Oligoflexus sp.: one gene and its partner. The protein of the gene in region 2 interacts with the protein of the main gene of each other region in a pairwise test. Links are inferred from orthologs where the notes say so. Each region holds a gene or a part of one and is shown on either strand. Other genes may lie near its edges. The genes, in order: rho and yhbY.

Region 1 (10,489 bases), on a different replicon or contig from region 2:
CGAACTGAAACAGTACGTGCTTCTGGATCACGATCAGGATTCGCCCTTCAAATGGTTGCAATCACTGGAAGACGGCGCGATCGCCTTCGTCATGATCAACCCCATGCTCTTCAAGCCGGATTATCTGGTGGAAGTGAATGAGGCCGAGGTCGGGGATCTGGAGATCGAAACGGAAGAGGACGCGGTGGTTTCGGTGATTATCACCATGCCGAGCGATCCGCAGAAGATGACGGCGAACCTCAAGGCCCCCGTAATTTTCAATCTGAAGAACCGCAAGGGTCGTCAGGTGATTCTGAACAATTCGGAATACACGACCCGTCATAATATTATGGAAGAGATGCGCAAGCATTCGGCCAACGCCGAACAGCAGTCTCTGCAGAATGTTATTGATCAGGCCCGTGAGCAGAAAGCCGAGCCTCAGGTCAGTAAAGCGGAAAAGAAATAAGCCTCAGTTCAGGGGGGAACCTTCCCCCTGATCACCTTCTCCTTCATGACTTTCCCAGCTTCGATACAACCTTAGAATATGCTGAAAAACGGCCTGGGGCCTTGTGCTATGCAGTCGATGCTTGTCGATGCGGCTGATGGGGAAGGGTCCACGTAAACTGGACGTGACAAAGCCTTCATCAAAGCGAGGCAGTTCGTCAAGGGTCAGGCTGCGCTCAGTCACTGGGATCTGGCTGCGTTCCAAAAGTTCGATGACCCGCGCCCGAGTGATGCCGCATAAAATGCCGGCGCTAGGGGGCGGTGTCGCAATCTCCACAAGGTCCCCGTCGCGACTGATCAGAAAGATATTGGCGCTGCCCGTCTCCGTAAATTCGGAATCTGCGTTCATCCAAAGGACATCATCATAACCTTCGGCCTGCGCCTCGACCTGGGCCGTGGCCGCATGCAGATAGAACGGGGATTTCAGCTGCTCGCCGCGTGGATTCAGGGGGTGCTTTTTGGTCTTCAGCTGAAGGCCGGTTTCATACTGAGCGGGGGCGGGCAGGGCAGCAGGAGCACAGAAAATATAGCGGTTCGGCTGCATTCCCGGTTCAACCCGCAAGGTCCCGCTCGTGCCGCGCGTGATCATAACGCGCAGAGCTGCGTGGGGAAATTTCGCAAGACCAAGCAGATGTTCGCACTCAAAGCGCAGCTCGGCATCGGTCCAGGGCATGGGAATCCGGGTTTTCCCGGCCGCCCGCCGGAGACGGGCCACATGGGCCGCAAAATCAATCAAGCGTCCCTCGCGCGCGGCAATCATTTCATAGACGGCGTCACCGAAGAGAAAACCCCGATCCTGCGCGGGGATAAAGGCTTCTGCGGCCTCTCTCACTTGACCATTCACCGAAACAAGTCCAGCCATACTTTATCCTTGCGGTTTTTGGCCCCTGGTGCTAGCTAAAGCAGGCCCTGTCACTAAAGCCCTCCAGCATAGACTTGCCAAAAGGAGTCAGCAGAATATGGAAGTCATAACTTCCCAAAATCGGAAAGTCCATCTCATTTCACTAGGCTGCGCGCGCAACCGGGTCGATTCAGAAGTGATGTTGGGTTCCATGCTGGCCGACCAATGGTCGGTGACGGACGATGCCGAGGAAGCGGATACGATAATCGTCAATACCTGTGGTTTTATCGAGGCGGCGAAAGAGGAGAGTGTGCAAACCATTCTCGAAGCGGCCGAGATTAAAAAAACCAAACCCGATATGAAACTGGTCGTCGCAGGCTGCCTGACCCAGCGCTATAAAAAGCAGCTGGTCGAAGGCCTGCCTGAAGTTGACCTCTTCGTGGGAACCGATGAATTTCCTCAGATCGCCAACTTCCTGAACGAGGAACTTCCCCAAGGGACTGTGAAGGCCAAGCGCACGCATTACCTTTACGATGGTTCCCTGCCCAAGAAAAACACCCTGTCCGCATCGGCGGCTTATGTGAAAGTCGCCGAAGGCTGTCAGCACAACTGCGCCTTCTGCATCATCCCTGCGATCCGCGGCAAACTCCGCTCCCGCCCCATTCCGAATGTGGTGCAGGAAGTGAAGAACCTCGCGGATCAGGGTGTGAAGGAAATCAATCTGATCGCCCAGGACCTGGCCGCCTATGGTCGCGACTGGGGTGAGTCGGACCTTCTGCCGCTTCTGCGCCAGCTGGTCGAGATCGAGGGCATCGAGTGGATCCGTCTGCTCTATGTATACCCCGAAAACATCAGTGATGAATTCGTCGAATTCTTCGCGAATCATCCGAAGATCTGCAAATACCTCGATATTCCCGTTCAGCATGCGAGCGATGAGATCTTGCAAAAGATGAATCGCGGCGTGACGCGCCATGATCTGCGCCAGGCCTTTACCCGCCTGCGCGAACGTGTTCCGGGCATCGCCATCCGCACCTCGGTGATGGTGGGCTTCCCCGGCGAAACGGAAGAGCAGTTCCTGGAACTGAAAGAATTCGTCGAAGAAATGCGCTTTGAACACCTGGGCTGCTTCATTTATTCCCAGGAAGAGGGTACAGTCGCTGGCCGTATGCCGAATCAGGTTCCCGAGGAAGTGAAGGCCCGTCGCCAGGCGGAGATCATGGAACTCCAGAAGGAACTGTCGCGGGAGAACATGCAGAAATTTGTCGGGCAGACCCTTCCCGTTCTGGTGAAAGGTCTTTCCGAGGAGTCCGAGCTGCTCGCCGAAGGTCGCCTGTCGATCCAGGCCCCCGAAGTCGACGGCGTCGTCTATATCAACGAAGGTGATTTCAAACCCGGCACGATCCAGATGGTCCGCATCACTGAGGCCCATGACTACGATCTGGTCGGAAAAATAGTGGATTGATGTTTCGAGGTGCGCATGAAGACGTCAGCTTTAGAACCGACATATATTTTTTCGGAAGCCGAAGCCAAGGCCAAAAGCCCACTCGCGGCCGAGTTCTTGGATGAGCGCAGCCGATTGAATGGCATTGTGAATGAAGCGGATAACAAGCTTCTGAAGCGCATCTACAACGTCGATACCAATGCGTATTTGGAAGGGGCTCTGCCGGCCAAGACCAAGGAGCTCATGGGACTGGTGGCATCGGCAACTCTGCGTTGCGATGATTGCATCAACTATCATGTGATTCAGGCCTGGCGTTTGGGTTGCACACGCGAGGAGCAGGAAGAATCCATCAACGTTGCCACTGTAGTCGGTGGTACGATTGTGATTCCACACCTTCGCCGTGCGTATGCACTTTTGCAGGAACTCTATAGCTGATTAAAAACGCAGGACGGTCCTAAAAACGCAAGACCGTCCACTCCGCTTGGAGGCCGGACAGGCGCAGTTTCTGCGACTCCTGAGCCCAAAGACTCTCGGTCCTGGGTCCGTTCTGTGCCTCGTTGAAGACCGGGGTGAAAATTACATAGGACCCAATCAGGCTGCCGCCGATAAAGCCAACGGACGCGCCGATTGCGACAAGGCGCAGGTTCTGGCTCGGCTGGGATTGAAAGCTCAAAAGAGCAGCGCCAAACGCGGCACCGAACGCCGTTCCGTAGCCTGCGGTGACGAAGAGATCCTGAAATCTTTCCTCGGTGGAAACCATTTGAGCACGCGCCGGAGACGAAGCGGTGCTCCATGCCAGGACCGCTAAAGCGGTGAAGGACACGATGCTTTTCATGGGGCTCTCATCGCTTGATGGGGGTTGTCTGTGCTGGGTATCATCTGCCTTAATTGTACCAAAGCTGGCGCTTTCTGCCTATCCAGGGTGAGCCAGGGCCTCAGGGCAGGGCATTTGCAATTGACAAATAAGCAGGAATGGAATATCCAACATTATAAGGAAAAGGCATCTGTTTTCAAAATCGTTTAACCTGCCAATTTCCGTCTTTTTTTCTTCTCTAAAAAAATGACTTATGCTGAATAAGTTTTCGATATCGCCTGGAGCTTTTCTCACGGCTTTTTTATCCAACCCATAGTTCAAGTTTCACTACCCACCTTTTTTTTAAGAGAGCTTATCCAATGACAGAAAGGGAAAAATCGGCATCGGCGGCAGCTACCAAGAAGCGCGCGACAGCTGCGAAAGTCGAAAAGAGCGAATCCGAAGAAGCTCTGCCCGAGACTCAACCTGTGACCATCACTCCAGCCAACGCCTCATCCAATGGTACGTCCACTCCTGGAACGACCCATGGACAGGTGGACATCAACCTGAAGGAGCTGAAAGAGCGCAGGATTTCCGATCTGAACAAACTCGCACGTGAACTGGGCGTCGAAGGCTCGAGCAGCATGCGCAAGCAGGATCTGATCTTCGCTTTGCTGCAGGCTCAGTCGGAACGCGGCGGTGTGATTTACGGTGAGGGCGTCCTGGAAACTCTGCCTGACGGCTTTGGCTTCCTCCGCGCACCGGATTACAACTACCTGCCAGGTCCTGATGATATTTATGTATCGCCTTCGCAGATTCGTCGTTTCAACCTGAGAACCGGTGATACGGTTTCGGGTCAGATTCGTCCGCCGAAAGACAGCGAGCGCTACTTTGCTCTCTTGAAAGTGGAAGCGGTGAACGGCGCGGCTCCGGATCCAGGTTTCGATAAGATCCTGTTCGACAACCTGACCCCGCTTTATCCCATGCAGAAATTCAAGATGGAAGTGGGCGGCTCGAACTATTCGACCCGTATCATCGACATCATGTGTCCGATCGGTAAAGGCCAGCGTGCTCTGATCGTGGCCCCTCCGCGGACCGGTAAAACCGTTCTTCTGCAGAATATTGCTCACTCGATCGAGAAGAACCATCCGGAAGCCATCCTGATCGTCCTCCTCATCGACGAACGCCCCGAAGAAGTGACGGACATGGAACGCTCGGTGAAGGGTGAGGTTATTTCCTCGACCTTTGATGAGCCTGCCCAGCGCCACGTCCAAGTGGCTGAGATGGTGATCGAGAAGGCGAAACGTCTGGTTGAACACAAACATGACGTAGTTATCCTGCTCGATTCGATTACCCGTCTGGCCCGAGCCTATAACTCTGTTGTACCTCCCTCTGGAAAGATTCTTTCAGGTGGTGTAGATTCCAACGCGCTGCACAAACCAAAAAGATTTTTTGGCGCAGCCAGGAATATTGAGGACGGCGGTTCCTTGACCATTATCGCGACGGCCCTTGTGGATACCGGCTCGCGTATGGACGAGGTGATCTTCGAAGAATTCAAAGGTACGGGTAACATGGAACTCGTTTTGGACCGCAAACTGGCGGAAAAACGCGTGTTCCCTGCGATGGACATCAACAAGTCCGGGACTCGTAAGGAAGAGCTGCTCTTGCCTAAAGACGTGCTCAACCGCATGTGGATTCTGCGGAAACTGCTGCAGCCTCTGAACACGGTGGATGCTATGGAATTCCTTCTGAATAAGATGGAGAAGACCAACACCAACCAGGACTTCCTGGAATCCATGAACGGTTAATCAAAAGCACCAGCCCATGGGATGCTCGATTGGCGAAGCATCTAGGGCTGGTTTGATGCGCGGAAGGAATTGAGTATGAAAAAGGAAATTCACCCGAACTATCAGGTTTCCAATGTTATCTGCGCCTGCGGTAACAAATTCGAAACCCGCTCGGTGAAAAAAGAAATCCACGTCGAGATCTGCAGCAGCTGCCACCCCTTCTTCACCGGCAAGCAGAAGCTGATGGATACCGCCGGTCGTATCGAGAAGTTCAAGAAGAAATACGCTCGCAGCTAATCTCTGCGCCGCGTTTTGGCAGCCCAAAGTCTCTCCAAGGCCCTATCTGGTCGGAGAGGGTTTGGGCTTCGCTTTTTGAACCGACGGCAAGCAGGAGGCTCAGTCCCCAATGTACGATAAACTTGAATCCATTGAATTCCGCTTTGTGGAAATCGACAGCCTGATGTCCCGCGATGGACTGAGTGGGGCTGAGATCACCAAACTTTCCCGCGAAAGGGCCGGTTACGCGGAAATCATCGCCGCCTACCGCGAATATAAAAAGCTCAAGAGCGATCGTGATGCCGCGAAGCTGATGCTCAATGAAGAGCCGGATGCCGAACTGCGCGCCATGGCCAAGGAAGAACTCGAAACCCTGGAACTGCGTTTGGTGGAAGTGGAAAAAGAGCTTCAGATCCTGACGCTGCCGAAGGACCCCAACGACGATCGCAACGTGATCGTGGAAGTCCGGGCCGGAACGGGTGGCGAGGAGGCCTCGCTGTTCGCCGCTGATCTTCTGCGAATGTATACGCGTTTTGCCGATAAATGCGGCTGGAAGACCGAACTCATGTCGGTGACCGAATCGGCCACCGGGGGTTATAAGGAAGCCATCATCCTGATCAAGGGTGACAAGGTTTACCGCCGCCTGAAATTTGAATCCGGCGTGCACCGCGTGCAAAGGGTCCCGGCGACCGAAGCCCAGGGCCGTATTCATACCAGTGCCTGCACCGTGGCGATCCTGCCTGAAGCGGATGAAGTGGATGATGTGCCGATCGACTCGAAGGATCTGGAAATCACTCTTTGCCGTTCCTCAGGTGCGGGCGGTCAGCACGTGAACACCACCGACTCGGCCGTGCGCATTCTGCATAAGCCCTCGGGCCTTGTCGTGGAATGCCAGGACGAGCGTTCCCAGATCAAAAACCGTGAAAAAGCCATGAAGGTTCTTCGCTCCCGCCTTCTGGAAAAAGCCCAGAAGGAGCAGGCCGACGCCATCAGCGCCGACCGGAAAAGCCAGGTCGGTTCCGGCGACCGCAGTGAACGGATTCGAACCTATAACTTCCCGCAAAGTCGCGTGACCGACCATCGCATCAACCTGACTCTTTATAAATTGAGTGAGGTGATGGAAGGAGACCTTGCGGAGATCGTCGATGCTCTGGCAGCCTATCATCAGACCGAACTTCTTAAAAATGAACTCGATAAGGTGCAAGGCGTATCATGAGCCAACAGATCTGGACCATCAAGGATGTGATCGACTGGTCGATTCCCTTTCTCAAGGAAAAGGGTTCACCGAGCGCCCGGCTGGATGCCGAACTTTTGCTCAGTGATGTCCTGGCCTGTCGCCGACTTGATCTTTATCTGGATCATCATAAGCCTTTGAATAACGAGGAACGCAGCGCCTTTCGCGATCGCATCCGGCGGCGTTCCCTGGGTGAGCCGGTGGCCTATATCCTGGGCAGGAAGGAATTTTATGGCCATGAATTTTCCGTCGGCCCGGCGACCCTGATTCCGCGCCCGGAAACCGAGCACCTGGTTGAAATCCTTCTGAAAAGTTTCCCGGACGACAGCCAGCTCACAGGCCTTGATGTGGGAACCGGGACCGGCTGCATTGCGATCAGTCTGAAAAAAGCGCGGCCGCAGTGGAACCTGGAAGCCTGGGACGTCAGTCACGAGGCTTTGAGCGTCGCGGCAAAGAACGCCGAAAAACTTTCTGCGCCGGTGACCTTGGAGCAGCGTGATGCTCTGAAGGATGCAAGCTGGTCGGCCTGCCTTCACGGCTTTGATTTCATAGCCTCCAATCCCCCGTATATCGCGGCGTCTGAACGTTCCGAGCTGCCGGTGTCCGTGGTTCGCTTTGAGCCGAGCCTGGCACTTTTTGCCGAGGAAAGCGGACTGATTTTTTATCGGACCTTCGCGCGGAAGGCTGCCCAGAGTCTTCGCAAAGGCGGCAAAATTTTCCTTGAAATCGGCTCCGGACAGGCTTCTGATGTATGCTTGTTATTAGAGGAATCAGGCTGGCAGGACATTGCCGTTCATCAGGATCTGGCAGGACTGGATCGCGTGATTACTGGAACAGCTCCTCTCACATAAGCTCCCGTTTAGGAAGGCTGTAAAGAGCGATGGTCGATCAGCAGCAGTACTCCTGGCCCCTGTTTCGACGTTTTCTGTTCCTGTGCCTCGGTGCCGGCACAGTCCTTATGCTTTTGGCCTATCTTTACCGCTCCATCATGATCGGACTCGTGACGAGCGCGATCATCTCCTACATCGCGGCTCCCGGTATCAATTATCTTTGCGAGATCCTCCCCGTCACGCGCAAGACGCTGGTCGGGATTTTGATTTTCCTTGTGGTGACGATCTGTACGCTCGGTGCGGTGCTCGGCATTCCTTACATCTATCAGGAGCTGCTGAATATCGTGCAGATGGTGCCGGATGCGATGGCCTATGCCGAACGCCTGGCCAAACCTTTGATCGACTGGGCCCGGCATTCGAAGATCGTCCCGGATGAAACCATCGAGGCCGGCTTTCGCAAGATGAACCTTCTGCAGCACGTGATGGGCGCGTCGGATACCATGCAGGGCGTCTTCTCCCGCACGCCCAAGGTTTTGGAATGGGCCTTCAACCTGGCTATGATTCCGCTCTTCACCTATATGATGCTGGCCGACAAGGATGATATCAGGAGCCTTGTGAAAAACTGGACGCCGAAGGATCTGCATCCTCTGATGCGGGTGTTCGTGGCCCGGATTGATACCGTGCTGCGCGCGGTGGTGAAGGGTCAGTTCCTGGTCGCGTTTGTTCTGAGCATCTTTTATATGGCTGGCTTCAGTCTGATCGATCTGCCCTCGGGCATCGCCATCGGTGCGATCGCCGGAATCTGCCGCGTGGTTCCCTACTTCGATGTCTTCGTCGGCCTGATTCTGAGTTCCATTGTGATCATGACGCAGGGCAGCGGCATTGCGGTTTTCATCGGCGTTCTGATCGTCATTGCCGTGGTGCAATCACTCGACGGCATGATCATCACCCCGCGCATCATCGGTGATCGCGCGGGACTGCATCCGATTATCGTTATCGCTTCGGTTTTCTCTTTTGGTCACTGGTTCGGCCTTTTGGGTGTCCTCCTCGCGGTCCCGATTGTGGCGGCCTCTGTGGTGGCTTTGCAGATTTGTCTGCCTTACTTACAAAACTCACCATTTTATCGCCTGCCGCCCTCTTAGCCGCGGAACTCGGCGCGATCACCAACACAAAATTCGTCTTGTCCTTTTCGATGCTGGCCAGGTTTTCCAGCTTGTCAAGATGCACGGCCTCTTCGGGGCCGCTGATATCAAAGACGAGCAGCGAGCGCCGATCGTTTCCTAATACTTTCATACAGCTGGCTATCAGCGCCGGACGGCGGTAAGGTGTATCCAGGATGACCAAAGGGAATTCCACCTGACTGTAATGCGAAAGCCAGGCATCGCGTTCCTCGGGCTCACGTGGCGGGAAGCCTAGATAGAGAAAGGGTCCATTGAGAAATGGACAGATCGAAAGGGCGGCTGTCACAGAACTGGGACCGGGTATGGGTGAGACATGGGCGCCGGCCGCGTAGGCGACTTCGAGCAGCTTATTGCCCGGATCAGCCAAAGTGGGAGTGCCTTGGTCGCTCATGAACACCACGGTCTGACCGGATTTCAGAGCTTTTTTGACGGCATCAATGGTGTCGAGTTCGAGATGCTCTGTCAAACGAAGGTAGTCACGATGGATGGAAGCGGCCTTGAGTGTTTGTCGGGCAACCTTGTCCTCTTCGAAGACGATGAGGTCGGCTGTCCGCAAAGCTTCCAAACTGCGCAGGGGAATATCGTTTGGGTTTCCAAGAGCATTGGCTGCCATTATGAGCTTGCCGCTCGGGCTTTCGGTATGTGATGGGATCAAAGGGGCGTCCTTTCCGGTTCAACCTGAAGTCCAGCCTTGGGAAAATCCTGGGTTTATGATAATGGAACTGTTTCCGCGTGTGTCGAGTAACATATTCTCGTGGAGTTGAAAAGCTCACGGGAATTAGCCAGAGATAGGGCTATATCGATCGATGAGTCGGCTGAGTCAAGCAAAAGTCCCTGAACATGTGGCCATCATCATGGATGGCAATGGCCGTTGGGCTCAAGGGCAGGGTCAGGCCCGGGTTTATGGTCATCAAAGTGGCGCGCAGCGGGTGCGTGATGTGGTCGAAGCTGCTGGCAATGCCGGCGTGAAAGTTTTGACCCTTTATGCGTTTAGCGAGGAAAACTGGCGAAGACCGGCTGAAGAAGTCAATGCGCTGTTCTCTCTGCTCGTTTCCTATCTCAAACAGGAAATCGACCAGCTGCATGAAAATAAAGTGCGCCTGCGCAGTATCGGGTTCACCGATAAACTTCCTCCTGACTGCCAGGAATGGCTGAAGCTCGTCGAGGCGCGCACGCAGAATAACGATGGTCTGCAGCTCGTTCTTGCGCTCAGCTACAGCGGGCGCTCCGACCTTGTCCGGGCTATGCAGCGCATGGCCGCAGCGGTCAAGGAAGGTTTGATCGCGCCCGAGGACATTCAGGAAGAGACGGTCAGCAATTATCTGAGCACCCAGGGTTTGCCCGATCCCGATCTTTTGATCCGGACCAGCGGCGAGCAGCGTCTGTCCAATTTCCTGCTCTGGGAAATGGCCTACACGGAATTCTATTTCACCCGGGTCCATTGGCCGGAATTCAGCCCTGAACACCTGAAAGAAGCGCTGCGCGAGTATGCGGATCGGGATCGCCGATTCGGTGCGGTGCGAATGGATAAACCCGTATGCTGAAGACTCGCGTGATCACGGCTATCATCGCCTTGATCGTCATGCTTTCCGTATTCCTGCTGGGCAATCCCCACTTCATGCG
Region 2 (10,570 bases):
AGAATTAAGGCGACAGCTCGCCAAAAGACAGGCCGAGCAGTACGGGCTCACCTACGACTTCGCCGGCGAGGTCACCGTTTTCTCAGGAGCCACGGAAGCCATCTTCTGCTGCATTATGGGCCTATGCGGACCCGGGGATGAAGTCCTGACCTTTGAACCCTTCTTTGATTGCTATCCCGCTGCCACTGCCATGGCTGGTGCTGTTTTGAAAACAGTTCCCCTGCGCGCCCCGGACTGGTCGTTTTCCGTCGATGAACTGCGCGCAGCCGTGACGAGCCGAACCAGGGTTCTGCTGCTCAACAGTCCGCATAATCCGAGCGGCAAGGTCTTCAATCGTCAGGAACTGCAAAGTCTCGCCGACCTGGCCCAGGAAAAAAATCTTATCGTGATCACCGATGAAGTCTATGAAGAGCTGTTTTTCACGCCGGCGCGGCATCTGCCGATCGCGCGTTTGAACGGCATGCGGGACCGCACGATCACCATTTCCTCGACGGCCAAGACCTTTAGCCTGACCGGCTGGAAGGTGGGTTTCACCTTCGCCGATAAAAAATTAACGGAACTCATCCGCATCCCGCATCAGTACACCGTCTTCTGTTCCGCCACACCGCTGCAGGCTGGCATGATCGCGGCCTATCAGCTGGGGCAGGACTATTATCTGGATTTCCGCGAGCAGTATACGCGGCGTCGCGATACGCTCCTCGGCATCCTTCGAAAACATGGCTTCACCTGCAAAGCGCCGGAAGGCACCTACTTCATCACCGCGGACTACAGTCAGATCCAGGATATTCCAGATATGGAATTCGCGGCCTGGCTGACGGAAAAAGTGGGTGTGGCCTGCCTGCCGATTTCGAGTTTTTATTTGGATGCGGAGAACGCGCGGAAGAATCTGCGACTCGTGCGCTTTGCGTTTTGCAAGGAAGTGGAGACTCTGGAGGAAGCTGGCCGTCGACTCGCGGAACGACTGCCGCGAGCCCTGGCCGAACGCACTTAACTTTTCACGATCACGGTTTCAGGCGGACTGTCAAAGTCCGCAATCAAAGGCTTGCGACGCAGGATCATTTCCAGGATGAAGGCGATGATGCCGACGTTGATGGCGATATCCGCGACGTTGAAGACCGCGAAGTCATGCCGCCAGCCGAAAATATTCCAGCCCACGGAAACAAAGTCGATGACGTAACCCTGAATGATGCGGTCGATGAAGTTACCGATGGCACCCGCCAGGATCATGACCAGACCGAAACGGGTCAGGTGAAAGTTGATCGGCAGGGTGCGCAGGTAAAAGGAAATGTAGACCACGCAGATCAAGGTCACGAGATAAAAGAATGGCACCCGAATGTTGTCGGGAAGGTTCGACAGCATGCTGAAGGCAGCGCCGCGGTTCCGCTCATACTGAAAATTCATGCGAATGAAAAAGGCGTTCTCTTCATAGGGCGCTTCAGGACGCCCCACAGACGCCACAGGAACGGTTCGGCTTTTGTGGATATCGAGGTTCGTGGGATGGGAGTAAGTCATCAGGCTGTTCTGAGCATGACGCTTGGTGACCTGATCGATGGCGATGGTCGACAAAAATATAAGCACCAGAGCGGCCGCGATCTGTTTGCCACGGACCGTTTTCAGAAAAGACATCGTCATAGCCATCTGAGAGAATTCCTTGTGTTGAGAACCCGATATTTCAAGTTATCCTATCATCACCCGGCGGCGCAAGCTCAGCTGAGCTGCGAAAGCTCTGTAAAGGCGTCGACCCAAGGCACGGACTTTCTTTCCTGACCGCTGGCGAGATCCTTGATGCTGACTGTTTTACTGGCCACCTCATCCCCGCCCAGAGTCAGAACGTACTGGTACTGGCGCTTGTCAGCAAACTTGAACTGATTGCCGAGTTTGCCTTCCTTCAGAGCAATGTCGGCCAGGACTCCCGCCGCGCGCAGTTCCGCGAGCAACTGAAATCCGTAGCTCCGACCCTCTTCACCGGCCAGTGCGATGAATACACCACGGCGGGTTTTATCATCAGCCAGGCCAAGCTGCTCCAGAGCGGCCAGCAGGCGATCGACGCCGATGGATCCGCCCACTCCTGCCAGTTCCTGGGTGGAAAAACGCGAGACGAGGCCGTTGTAACGTCCACCTGACGAGATGGAACCGAAACCATCCAGCCCATCAATCGTGGTTTCAAAGACAATCCCCGTATAGTAACCAAGGCCGCGGGCAATGCTGAGGTCCACCCGAACTTTGGCCTTGGTGTTTTGATAAAGCTTTTGCAAAAGTCCGGCGGTCTCTTCGAGTCGCTTGATCTCCTGCAGGGCGGGTGTTCCCGCAAGCAGTTCCTTCACCGGATTCAAATCGGTTTGACCCGAGGCATCACGTCCCTGCAAAACTTTCAGAAGGCGATCGGCGCCTGAAGCCTCCGAGCCTTCGATCTGCAGAATAAGGTCTTTGACCGCGGGCTCGCCGATTTTCGCGAGCTTATCGAGGGCGATCAACGTTCGATTTTCACCGCCGGCCACCAGCTGGGGCAGACAGGCTTTGATAAGAGCGGACAGAATAATGCGATGACCGATGGCCATCGTGAACGCACCGGGCACCAGCTCGACGAGGTTGCTCATGATGCACGACAGCACTTCCACATCCGCCGCCAGCGAATCGACGCCAATGATATCCAGATCCGCCTGGCAGAATTCGCGGTAACGGCCCTTCTGAGGTTTCTCGCCGCGCCACGAATTGCCGATCTGCACTTTTTTAAAGGGGAACACGAGTTCGGAATAATTTTCCGCCACGAAGCGCGCGAAGGGAACGGTCAAATCAAAGCGCAAAGCCACCATACGTTCACCGTGGTCTTCAAAGCGATAGACCTCTTTATCCGTATCGGTGCCGCCGGTTCCAAGCAGAGTTTCCGCATACTCAAGGACGGGGGTATCAATCGGCAAAAAGCCGGCCTGAAAGGCTTTCTGATAGATGCGATCCTGGATGCGCTTGCGGAGGCTGGCTTGCTGCGGCAGATAGTCACGGAAGCCTTTCAATTTACGCGGCGTGATTCGTTCTTGCGTGCTCAAACTGCTTGCTCCCTTTGGCTCTCTCAAGTAATAAGGCAAATGTGCGCGAACAACCGAGCAGGCGGACCGCAATGAAGAGAATCGCAACCTTACCCTCAGCTGTCTTCCCCCAGTCGTTTTTGAAGGGGCCGATGACGGCGCTTATCATAAGCTATTGTTTGGGATTTGCAACCGCTTCCCTGGCTCAAAATGAACCTGTGGCGCCGCTTTCAAGTTTGCTGAGCAAAACGACCAGCGGTTACGTTCCCGATGGTGTTTGGAAGATCGGACCCGAGACGGAATACGGGCTCACGCCCCGCATGGGAATCGGCGTGGATCTGCCGGCGTTCGTTGCGGGTGCCACCAATCTTTTCGCACGCGGTGAAGTGTGGCAGAACGGGCGGCAAAGTCTTTCGCTCGGCCTTGATCTGGTGCGCATGAACCGCGACTCGCTTTTTTGGGGCTCGCAGAAGGATAATTTCGCCAAACTCAATGTGACCGGTGTACGGCCCCGCCTTGTCTTCAGTCATGCAGTATCGGAGCGCCTGATCGTTCACAGTTCCTGGGAAGCTGGTTCAGGCAAGGGCGATGTCGAACTCAGTGACGATGGCAAACGCCGTCTTTGGAAGAAAAAGTATCCCGACGCCGACTATGATACGCGCGACGAGAACGGTCATCCCAGGCGTGAAGACGGCAGCCGTATGCATGAGAATTACAATATCACGCACCGCTCGCTTCTTCTGCAGTCCCTCCTGGGGCTCGCGCAGGAGCGTTTTGAACTGACTGGCGAAATTCAAAGGACCCCCACGGAAACCCTGGTGCTGGCCGCTCATGTGGCTCGCTTTGATCTGGCCGATCTGCGCGCCGATCGCTTTGGCTGCAGCCTCTCGCAGCAGTGGCGTGGCCCGAAAGTTGGCTTCCGCGTTGGGATTGGCGTTCTTTATCAGGTCGTGAGTGGCCGCGATCTGGATGACGAAAAGATTGATGATGGCCGTTTCCTGCCCACCGCGGATTTGGATTTTTTCGTGCTGCTTTAATCTTGCATTCTTGACGGGTTCGAGCTAAACCAAGGGTCCTTATCGAGGAACAAAGCGATGAAAAAACTTACAAGCAAGCAGATCAAATATCTTCGTGGACAGGCCCATCACCTGAATCCCGTGGTTATTATCGGCCAGTACGGCGTAACAGAAGCGGTTCTGCGTGAAGTGGAAACCACCCTGAATTACCACGAGCTGATCAAGGTGCAGATTCGCTGTGACGATCAGTTGGAACTGCATGATATGATGGGCCGCCTGACGGATGGCGTGAAGGCCACCCTGGTCCAGGTCATCGGTCACAAGGCCGTTCTTTACCGTCAAAGCGCGGAAAAGAAGATCAAGATTCCAGTCTAAGGAAATGCCATGGCGGACAAGCTGGTTTATGTGACAGGCAAAGGTTCGACTCGCAAGGACGAGAAAACCAAATCCTTTCAGCCGGCCGCTGGTCCGACCAAAATGCGTCTGGAAATGAAGGGTCGCGGCGGCAAAACCGTGACCGTCCTCTGGAATTTCCCCTTCACCGAAGACGAAGTCAAAGCCATCATCAAAACCATACAGCAGCGCTCAGCCTGTGGGGCCACCTTCAAGGACGGGCGCGCGGAATTTCAGGGCGATGTCAAAGACAAAGCTCTGGCTTATTTCCAGGAGCAGGGCTGGAAGCTCCAGCTGGCGGGCGGTTGATCGTCGAAGTCCCTGATTTTTCTGGCATAATCTTTCAAAATTACCTTCTTTTTTCGAAATCTCTTTATTATTTCATGAGGTTGCCGATCACCCAGGGAAGCTTTTTTACCCTGGATGTGGCATGCGCATTCTGCTCCTCATACTCTTTTTTATCCTGCCGCAGTCTCTGACGGCCGCGATCATTCGTGAGGCAGTGCAGGGTGAAGTGGACCTGCGTGACTGGAACGGCCGGGACGCGCTGCGAATCTATGGAGATTGGCGCTTTTTCCCGAACGAGCTGCTCGGGCCGGCCGCAGCGCGGGAGCGCTTTCATCAGCAAGGCGGAGGCTTTCTTAAACCAGGCCAGCCCTTCCGCGCTTTTACCGAAAGCAAAATATCCAATCTCGGCTTTGGATCCTATATGGTTCGGGTGCAAAGCCCCTGTCAGCGCTGTCGCGTATCCTTTGCTTTGCCGCAGGTTTATGTCGCGGGTCAATTGTTTGCGTTTGATGAAAACGCGGTGGATGACCTGCCCCTCCTGGAATTGGGCAAGGTGGCAACGGTACCGCTTCAGGAAAAACCTCAGATCAGCAGCATCCTGACTCCGGGTTTCGCCATTCATGATCAGGCATATTTTTATATCCTCATCCAGGTCAGTAACTTTCATTATTACTGGGGTGGACTCTGGCAGCCGCCCGCCCTTTATATCCAAGACGAAGGTTTTCCCCGCGGCGAACTCATGAATGCCATGGTCCTGCTCGGCATCATGCTCTTCTGCTTCGTGCACAGCGTCAGCCTTTTTCTGCGGCGCCCTGAAGACAAGGCTTCCCGCGAGCTGGCGATTTTTTCGAGCATCATGCTCGTGCGCAGCCTGACCTTTGCCGTGGGCGGACGCCTCGTTCTCTTCGATTCGCTATGGGGCTGGGAACTGATCTGGGATATCGTATACGTTACACTGGGCCTTTCCTCGGCCCGATTCTATCGCTTCACGGCCGCCTGTTTCCCTGAGCATGCCTCGGCCCGCTTCGCACGTATCAGCTGGATTTCAGCTCTGGCTCTGACCGGCATCTTCATCATCACAAGCACGCTGCAGATGGAATATCTGGTGATGCTGCTCTATGCCCATAGCCTCATCTGCGGCCTCGCCTGTCTTTGGATCGTGCTTCGCGCCGCCTTTCATAGAAAAGAAGGCGCTTACATCGCGCTCCTGGGCAACTGCGCGCTTTCCTTGAGCGGGATCACCAGCCTCTTCTGGTACCTTGGCAACACCACCTTTTCCGCCATGGGCATTGAAATAGGCACAGCCATCTTTATGATCTGTCAGACACAGATCGTGGCCAAGCGTTCCGCGACAGCCTTTCGCAGAGCCGAGGAATTGTCGCGGGAGCTTGAGGAAAAAGATCGGGCCCGCACGCTCTTCTTTCACAACACCTCGCATGAACTGCGGACGCCTGTGCACGGCATCCTGGGCTTTTTGAATCTGATCAGCAAGGGCCAGTACGGTCCCATCAGCGACCGGCTGCGGCTGCAGGTGCTGAAGATCACGCGTCTGACGGAATCGCTTCGGGATCAGGTCAACACCATCCTCGATCTTGCAAAATCCAAAAGGGGTGAGCTGCAGCTGCACGTTCAAAAATTCACTCTGGGCGAAGGGGTGCGGCGCATTCATGATATCGTGGATGGCCTGCGGCTCAAGCATCCCCAGGTGCAGTTCATCCTGCATAACCAGATCAATCTGGATCAGGTTTTCATGCATGATGCGGAAAAGATCGTCACCATCGTTCGCAACCTTCTGAGCAACGCCTTCAAGTTCGCGCGCAGCGATGCTGTGAATCAGGTGAAACTTCTGATGCAGACCGATGCCGAGGGTCTTTACTTCGAAGTGCATGACACGGGCATCGGCATTCCGACCGATAAGACCGCGCAGATCTTCGATGAATTCTCTCAGCTTCAGAATGATGCGCGCCGTTCCTATGAAGGCACCGGGCTTGGACTCAGCATCGTCCGGGATCTTCTGGAGCTCATGCATGGACGCATCGAGGTCAAATCCGCATTAGGCGAAGGCTCCACCTTCAAGATCTGGATACCGGAGCAGCGGGCGGCCGATCATCCCGCCCAGGAAACTCCGGTTTTGACGGCCCTTCCTGGGGCCGCTGCGGCTGAATCCATGGAGACGGAGAGCGGTGGGGCAGGCGGCATCACGCTTCTTGCGAATCCCGCGCGCTTCACCATACTCGTGATCGACGACAACGAGCTGAACTGTGAAGTGGTTCAGGATCTTTTGCAGAGCGATGGCTATCGGGTGATGATCGCGACCGGCGGCAAGGACGGGATCCATCAGATTGAAGTCCTGCATCCGCATCTGGTTCTCCTCGATCTTATGATGCCCGACGTGTCCGGCGAAGATGTGATGAAATATGTGAAAAGCCAGGACAGGCTGCGCGAGATTCCGATCATTCTGATCACCGCGCGCGCCAATGAAGAGGACAGGCTGCTCGGCCTCGGGCTCGGTGCTGATGATTACCTGGCCAAGCCTCTGGTGCCGGATGAATTGCGCCTGCGCGTCCGGAACATCCTCGTGCGCTATGACGACAATCATCGACTCGCCATGCAGGAGTATCAGGATCGCATGTCCCAGCTGGGCGAGGTTGTCGGCGATCTGGCCCGGGAATGGCACAGCATTCATCAACGCGTGGCCGAGGATCTGCGACAGCCTGAAGAAAGAGTGCAGAAGGTCGGTCGTCTTCTGCCGCTGCCGCCCATGCAGCGGGATCTTCTGGTGAAGCAGCTTTGTCAGAAAAACGAGGGGCGCCCCACCCAGGAGCTTTTGGATATCCTGATGCCGCCCAACCCTGATCATCCCGGAAGCCAGGAACTGCTTTATCTCCGAACATTGATCAGCAAGCTCCCCTTATCTCATGAACAGGCCAAAGGCCTCTGGCGCAGCATGGGTCAGCTGTCCGTCCCGGAAATGCAGGAGGTCAGTGAAATGCTGCACCTCTGCCAAAGCTATCTGCATCTCGCCGAAGCCGCGGGGCATAGCCGGGAGCTTATGGAAAGCATACTGGCTTTCAGTCGCCAGGAAATGGATGAGCACATCATTGATCTGAAGCAAACAGTGGACCGCACCTGGAGCCTCCTTCGCAATCGCGCGGGGCGCCTGGGCATTGACATGCGGATGGATCTGAGGCCGATGACAGTCTTCTCGGTCAGTTCCCACATCCAGCATATTCTGCTGTGCCTCATCAATAACGCCATGGACGCTGTCGCGGATCTGCCGATTGATGAACGCTGGATCCAAATCTCATTGAACGTGGACCCGCATACGAGGCAGGTCGGAATTCATGTCAGCAATGGGGGCCAGCCTCTGAGCGCTCACGTGTGCGAGCATCTTTTCGAGCGCGGCTTCACAACCAAAGGTGAGACGGCCAAAGGCATAGGCCTTTTCATTTCCCAGCGTCTCGCCCGCCAACTGCAGGGTGATCTTTCCTATCGGAATGAATCCGGCCACACCACTTTCGTTCTGATTCTGCCGCCCGGTCATCGGGTTTCGCTCGCCGGCTGACCAGTTTCCCAACACACTGTCGAACAGAGTTTGGACAGAGCGCAGCCCTTGCGAGGCCAAGTCCTTGTCTTCCGGAACGTCGTAAGGTGGCCCATTTCTTGCAAAATATTACAGCATATAAAGATTCAAGAGCTGCACACTGGGAGAAACAACATGCTTCATCGTAACCTTGTCCTTGGTCTGGTTCTCGCACTGGCTGTATCCTGCGCTAAGAAAAGCAGCTCTTCCGAAGAATCAACTCCCGAGCAGGCGACGGCCGATCAAGCCACGGATAAGGGCGCAGCGCCAGCGGAAGAAACCGCGGTGGATGGTCCCACCACCGATCCCGCGTTTCTCGTCGGCAAATGGGTCAGCGATTGTGTCAACCAGCCTGGCTTTCTGCAGGCCAGCGTTGTCGTGCAATATGATTTCACCGCCGATGGCAACGCCAGCTCCAAGGTGATCTCCTATGCCGGTGCCAACTGCACCAAGCGTTTCACCAAGGCCGATGTGGATGCTATCAAGACCCAGATCAATGCCGATCGCGCGATTCAATCGCCTCCCGCCGCACCTTTGAATGCCGCGGAACTTGCTGAACTGGATGCTCTTTGGTTTCCACCCCTGAATGCATTCACCTTCAAACTCGGCAAGACGCTGATCGACCAGACCGTGGAGATGAACTACTCGCAGAAAATCGGCGATCAAACGATCAATACCTATGTCACCATCTTTGTCGAAGAAAATAACCTCTACTTTGCCGAAGTTTGCCGGAAAGACGATCTTGACAACGGCCGCTGCAATCAAATCGTCGGCGACAGCGTGAAGAACCGGGCCCGCGACATGACCAACGCGATTCCCTTCCACAAAATGTGATTTTTAGCAATTCAATCCAGAACGCGGGATTCCACTCCACCCTTTCAGGGGGCGGGGTGCGGATCCCTGCGTTCTTTGCTACAATTGGGGGACCATAAAAAGCTTAGGAGATGGAACCGTGCTGACTCACAGGATACGCTTCATCCTGGCCACGCTCGCGGTGGTCACACTCGTCGTCACCTTTGGGTATTTCTCGCGCTACCCGGACCTCAATAGGAAGGCCATGGTCGCCGAGAATCATAGCGTGGCCGATACCATTGCCATGTGGCCCATTTTAAAAGTCACGGCCAATGATCCTTTATGGAAAAAAATCGCCTATACGACAGTGAACTGGACCAATGATAATAAAAAAGGGATGGCGTTCGGCATAGCCCTGGCCGCGCTTTTGTCCTGCTGGCTCAGTTATCTTCAGTTCAATCCGGGTGGGCGCTTTCGGAGTGCCTTCTACGGAATGATTCTGGGTTCCCCGCTCGGTGTCTGCGTAAACTGCGCGGCGCCCGTCTTCAAAGGAGTTCTGCGTTCCAGGCGCATTGAAATGGCTTTGGCTCTGATGTTCGCATCACCGACTTTGAACGTCGTGGTGCTGACGATGGCTTTCTCGCTCCTACCCTTTTATATGGCCGTCACCAAAGTCCTCTTTAATTTGGCTGTCATCATGATCGGAGTTCCCCTGCTCGCACGCTGGCTGCAGGATGCTCCGGTCAAGGATCTTCAGCAGCTCGAAAGCCGACTCGCGGCGGAATCCTGCGCTGTGCCCGTCAAGGAATCTTTCGTCTCAGGCTTCGTCGGACTTTTGAAAGACTTCTGGCGCCAGCTGAGCACCATCTTCATCCGCACCGCTCCCCTCATGCTGGTCGCGGGTTTTCTCGGCGCTTCCTTGAGTCACCTCGTGCCCTTGGATGCTCTCCAGGGCCAGAGCGGGATCGGTCCCATTTTGATCGCGGCGACCGTGGGTCTTATCCTTCCCGTGCCCATGGCCTTCGATGTGGTGCTGACCAACGCGCTTTTCTCGGCTGGCCTTCCTCAGAACGTTTCGATGGTCCTGCTCCTCAGCCTCGGGATCTACAGCTTCTATTCCTTCATGATCACCTGGCAAAGTGCCTCGCGCCGCTGGGCTCTTTACATCGCCGCCGGTCTTTGGATCGCGATCATTCCGATTGGTTTGCTGGCGCCGACCCTGCATGAAAAATTCTATATGAACCCCAATATCGAAAACTATCGGGCCATGACCGCGGGCGGCTCCACAGCCCCTGCGGCTCCCGTCGTGAATGCCCTGGCAGCCAAGGCGGATGTCGTCACAAGTCTGCCGGCCGCGGAAACCATCACAGCCGGGTCCACAAGCCTGACACGCGTGCCTTTCTTTCCCAAACAAAACGGCAACGGCAAGTTCGTTCAGCACGAAGGCCCGGATCTTGGGATCAAGCGCGGCTTCA

Evidence for each region.
Region 1: the proteins of yhbY (region 2) and rho interact in binary tests that used the Escherichia coli proteins (3 or more experiments, as listed by UniProt). The link is inferred for Oligoflexus sp. from one-to-one orthologs.

Annotation. Positions count from the first base shown.
Region 1 is NZ_DASTAT010000112.1:11,465-21,953, forward strand. The notes cover bases 3,431-6,242. They hold rho (transcription termination factor Rho), read left to right. Parts: upstream 3,431-4,118; coding sequence 4,119-5,366; downstream 5,367-6,242. Other genes in these bases: VFO10_RS24695 (hypothetical protein), read right to left, coding at 3,431-3,600; rpmE (50S ribosomal protein L31), read left to right, coding at 5,442-5,642; prfA (peptide chain release factor 1), read left to right, coding at 5,752-6,242. Also shown: flagellar assembly protein FliW, read left to right, coding at 1-445; VFO10_RS24680 (aminotransferase class IV), read right to left, coding at 449-1,345; 30S ribosomal protein S12 methylthiotransferase RimO, read left to right, coding at 1,443-2,786; VFO10_RS24690 (carboxymuconolactone decarboxylase family protein), read left to right, coding at 2,802-3,200; more of VFO10_RS24695, read right to left, coding at 3,220-3,430; more of prfA, read left to right, coding at 6,243-6,837; prmC (peptide chain release factor N(5)-glutamine methyltransferase), read left to right, coding at 6,834-7,706; VFO10_RS24720 (AI-2E family transporter), read left to right, coding at 7,736-8,827; VFO10_RS24730 (isoprenyl transferase), read left to right, coding at 9,673-10,410; VFO10_RS24735 (phosphatidate cytidylyltransferase), read left to right, coding at 10,404-10,489. UniProt on the Escherichia coli protein: Facilitates transcription termination by a mechanism that involves Rho binding to the nascent RNA, activation of Rho's RNA-dependent ATPase activity, and release of the mRNA from the DNA template.
Region 2 is NZ_DASTAT010000010.1:26,071-36,640, reverse strand. Bases 2,873-5,765 are described here. They hold yhbY (ribosome assembly RNA-binding protein YhbY), read left to right. Parts: upstream 2,873-4,117; coding sequence 4,118-4,414; downstream 4,415-5,765. Other genes in these bases: VFO10_RS01225 (ATP-binding protein), read left to right, coding at 4,863-5,765; VFO10_RS01230 (hypothetical protein), read left to right, coding at 4,424-4,741; VFO10_RS01240 (hypothetical protein), read left to right, coding at 3,176-4,060; hisS (histidine--tRNA ligase), read right to left, coding at 2,873-3,044. Outside these bases: VFO10_RS01255 (aminotransferase class I/II-fold pyridoxal phosphate-dependent enzyme), read left to right, coding at 1-991; lspA (signal peptidase II), read right to left, coding at 988-1,638; more of hisS, read right to left, coding at 1,707-2,872; more of VFO10_RS01225, read left to right, coding at 5,766-8,285; VFO10_RS01220 (hypothetical protein), read left to right, coding at 8,439-9,137; VFO10_RS01215 (FG-GAP-like repeat-containing protein), read left to right, coding at 9,256-10,570.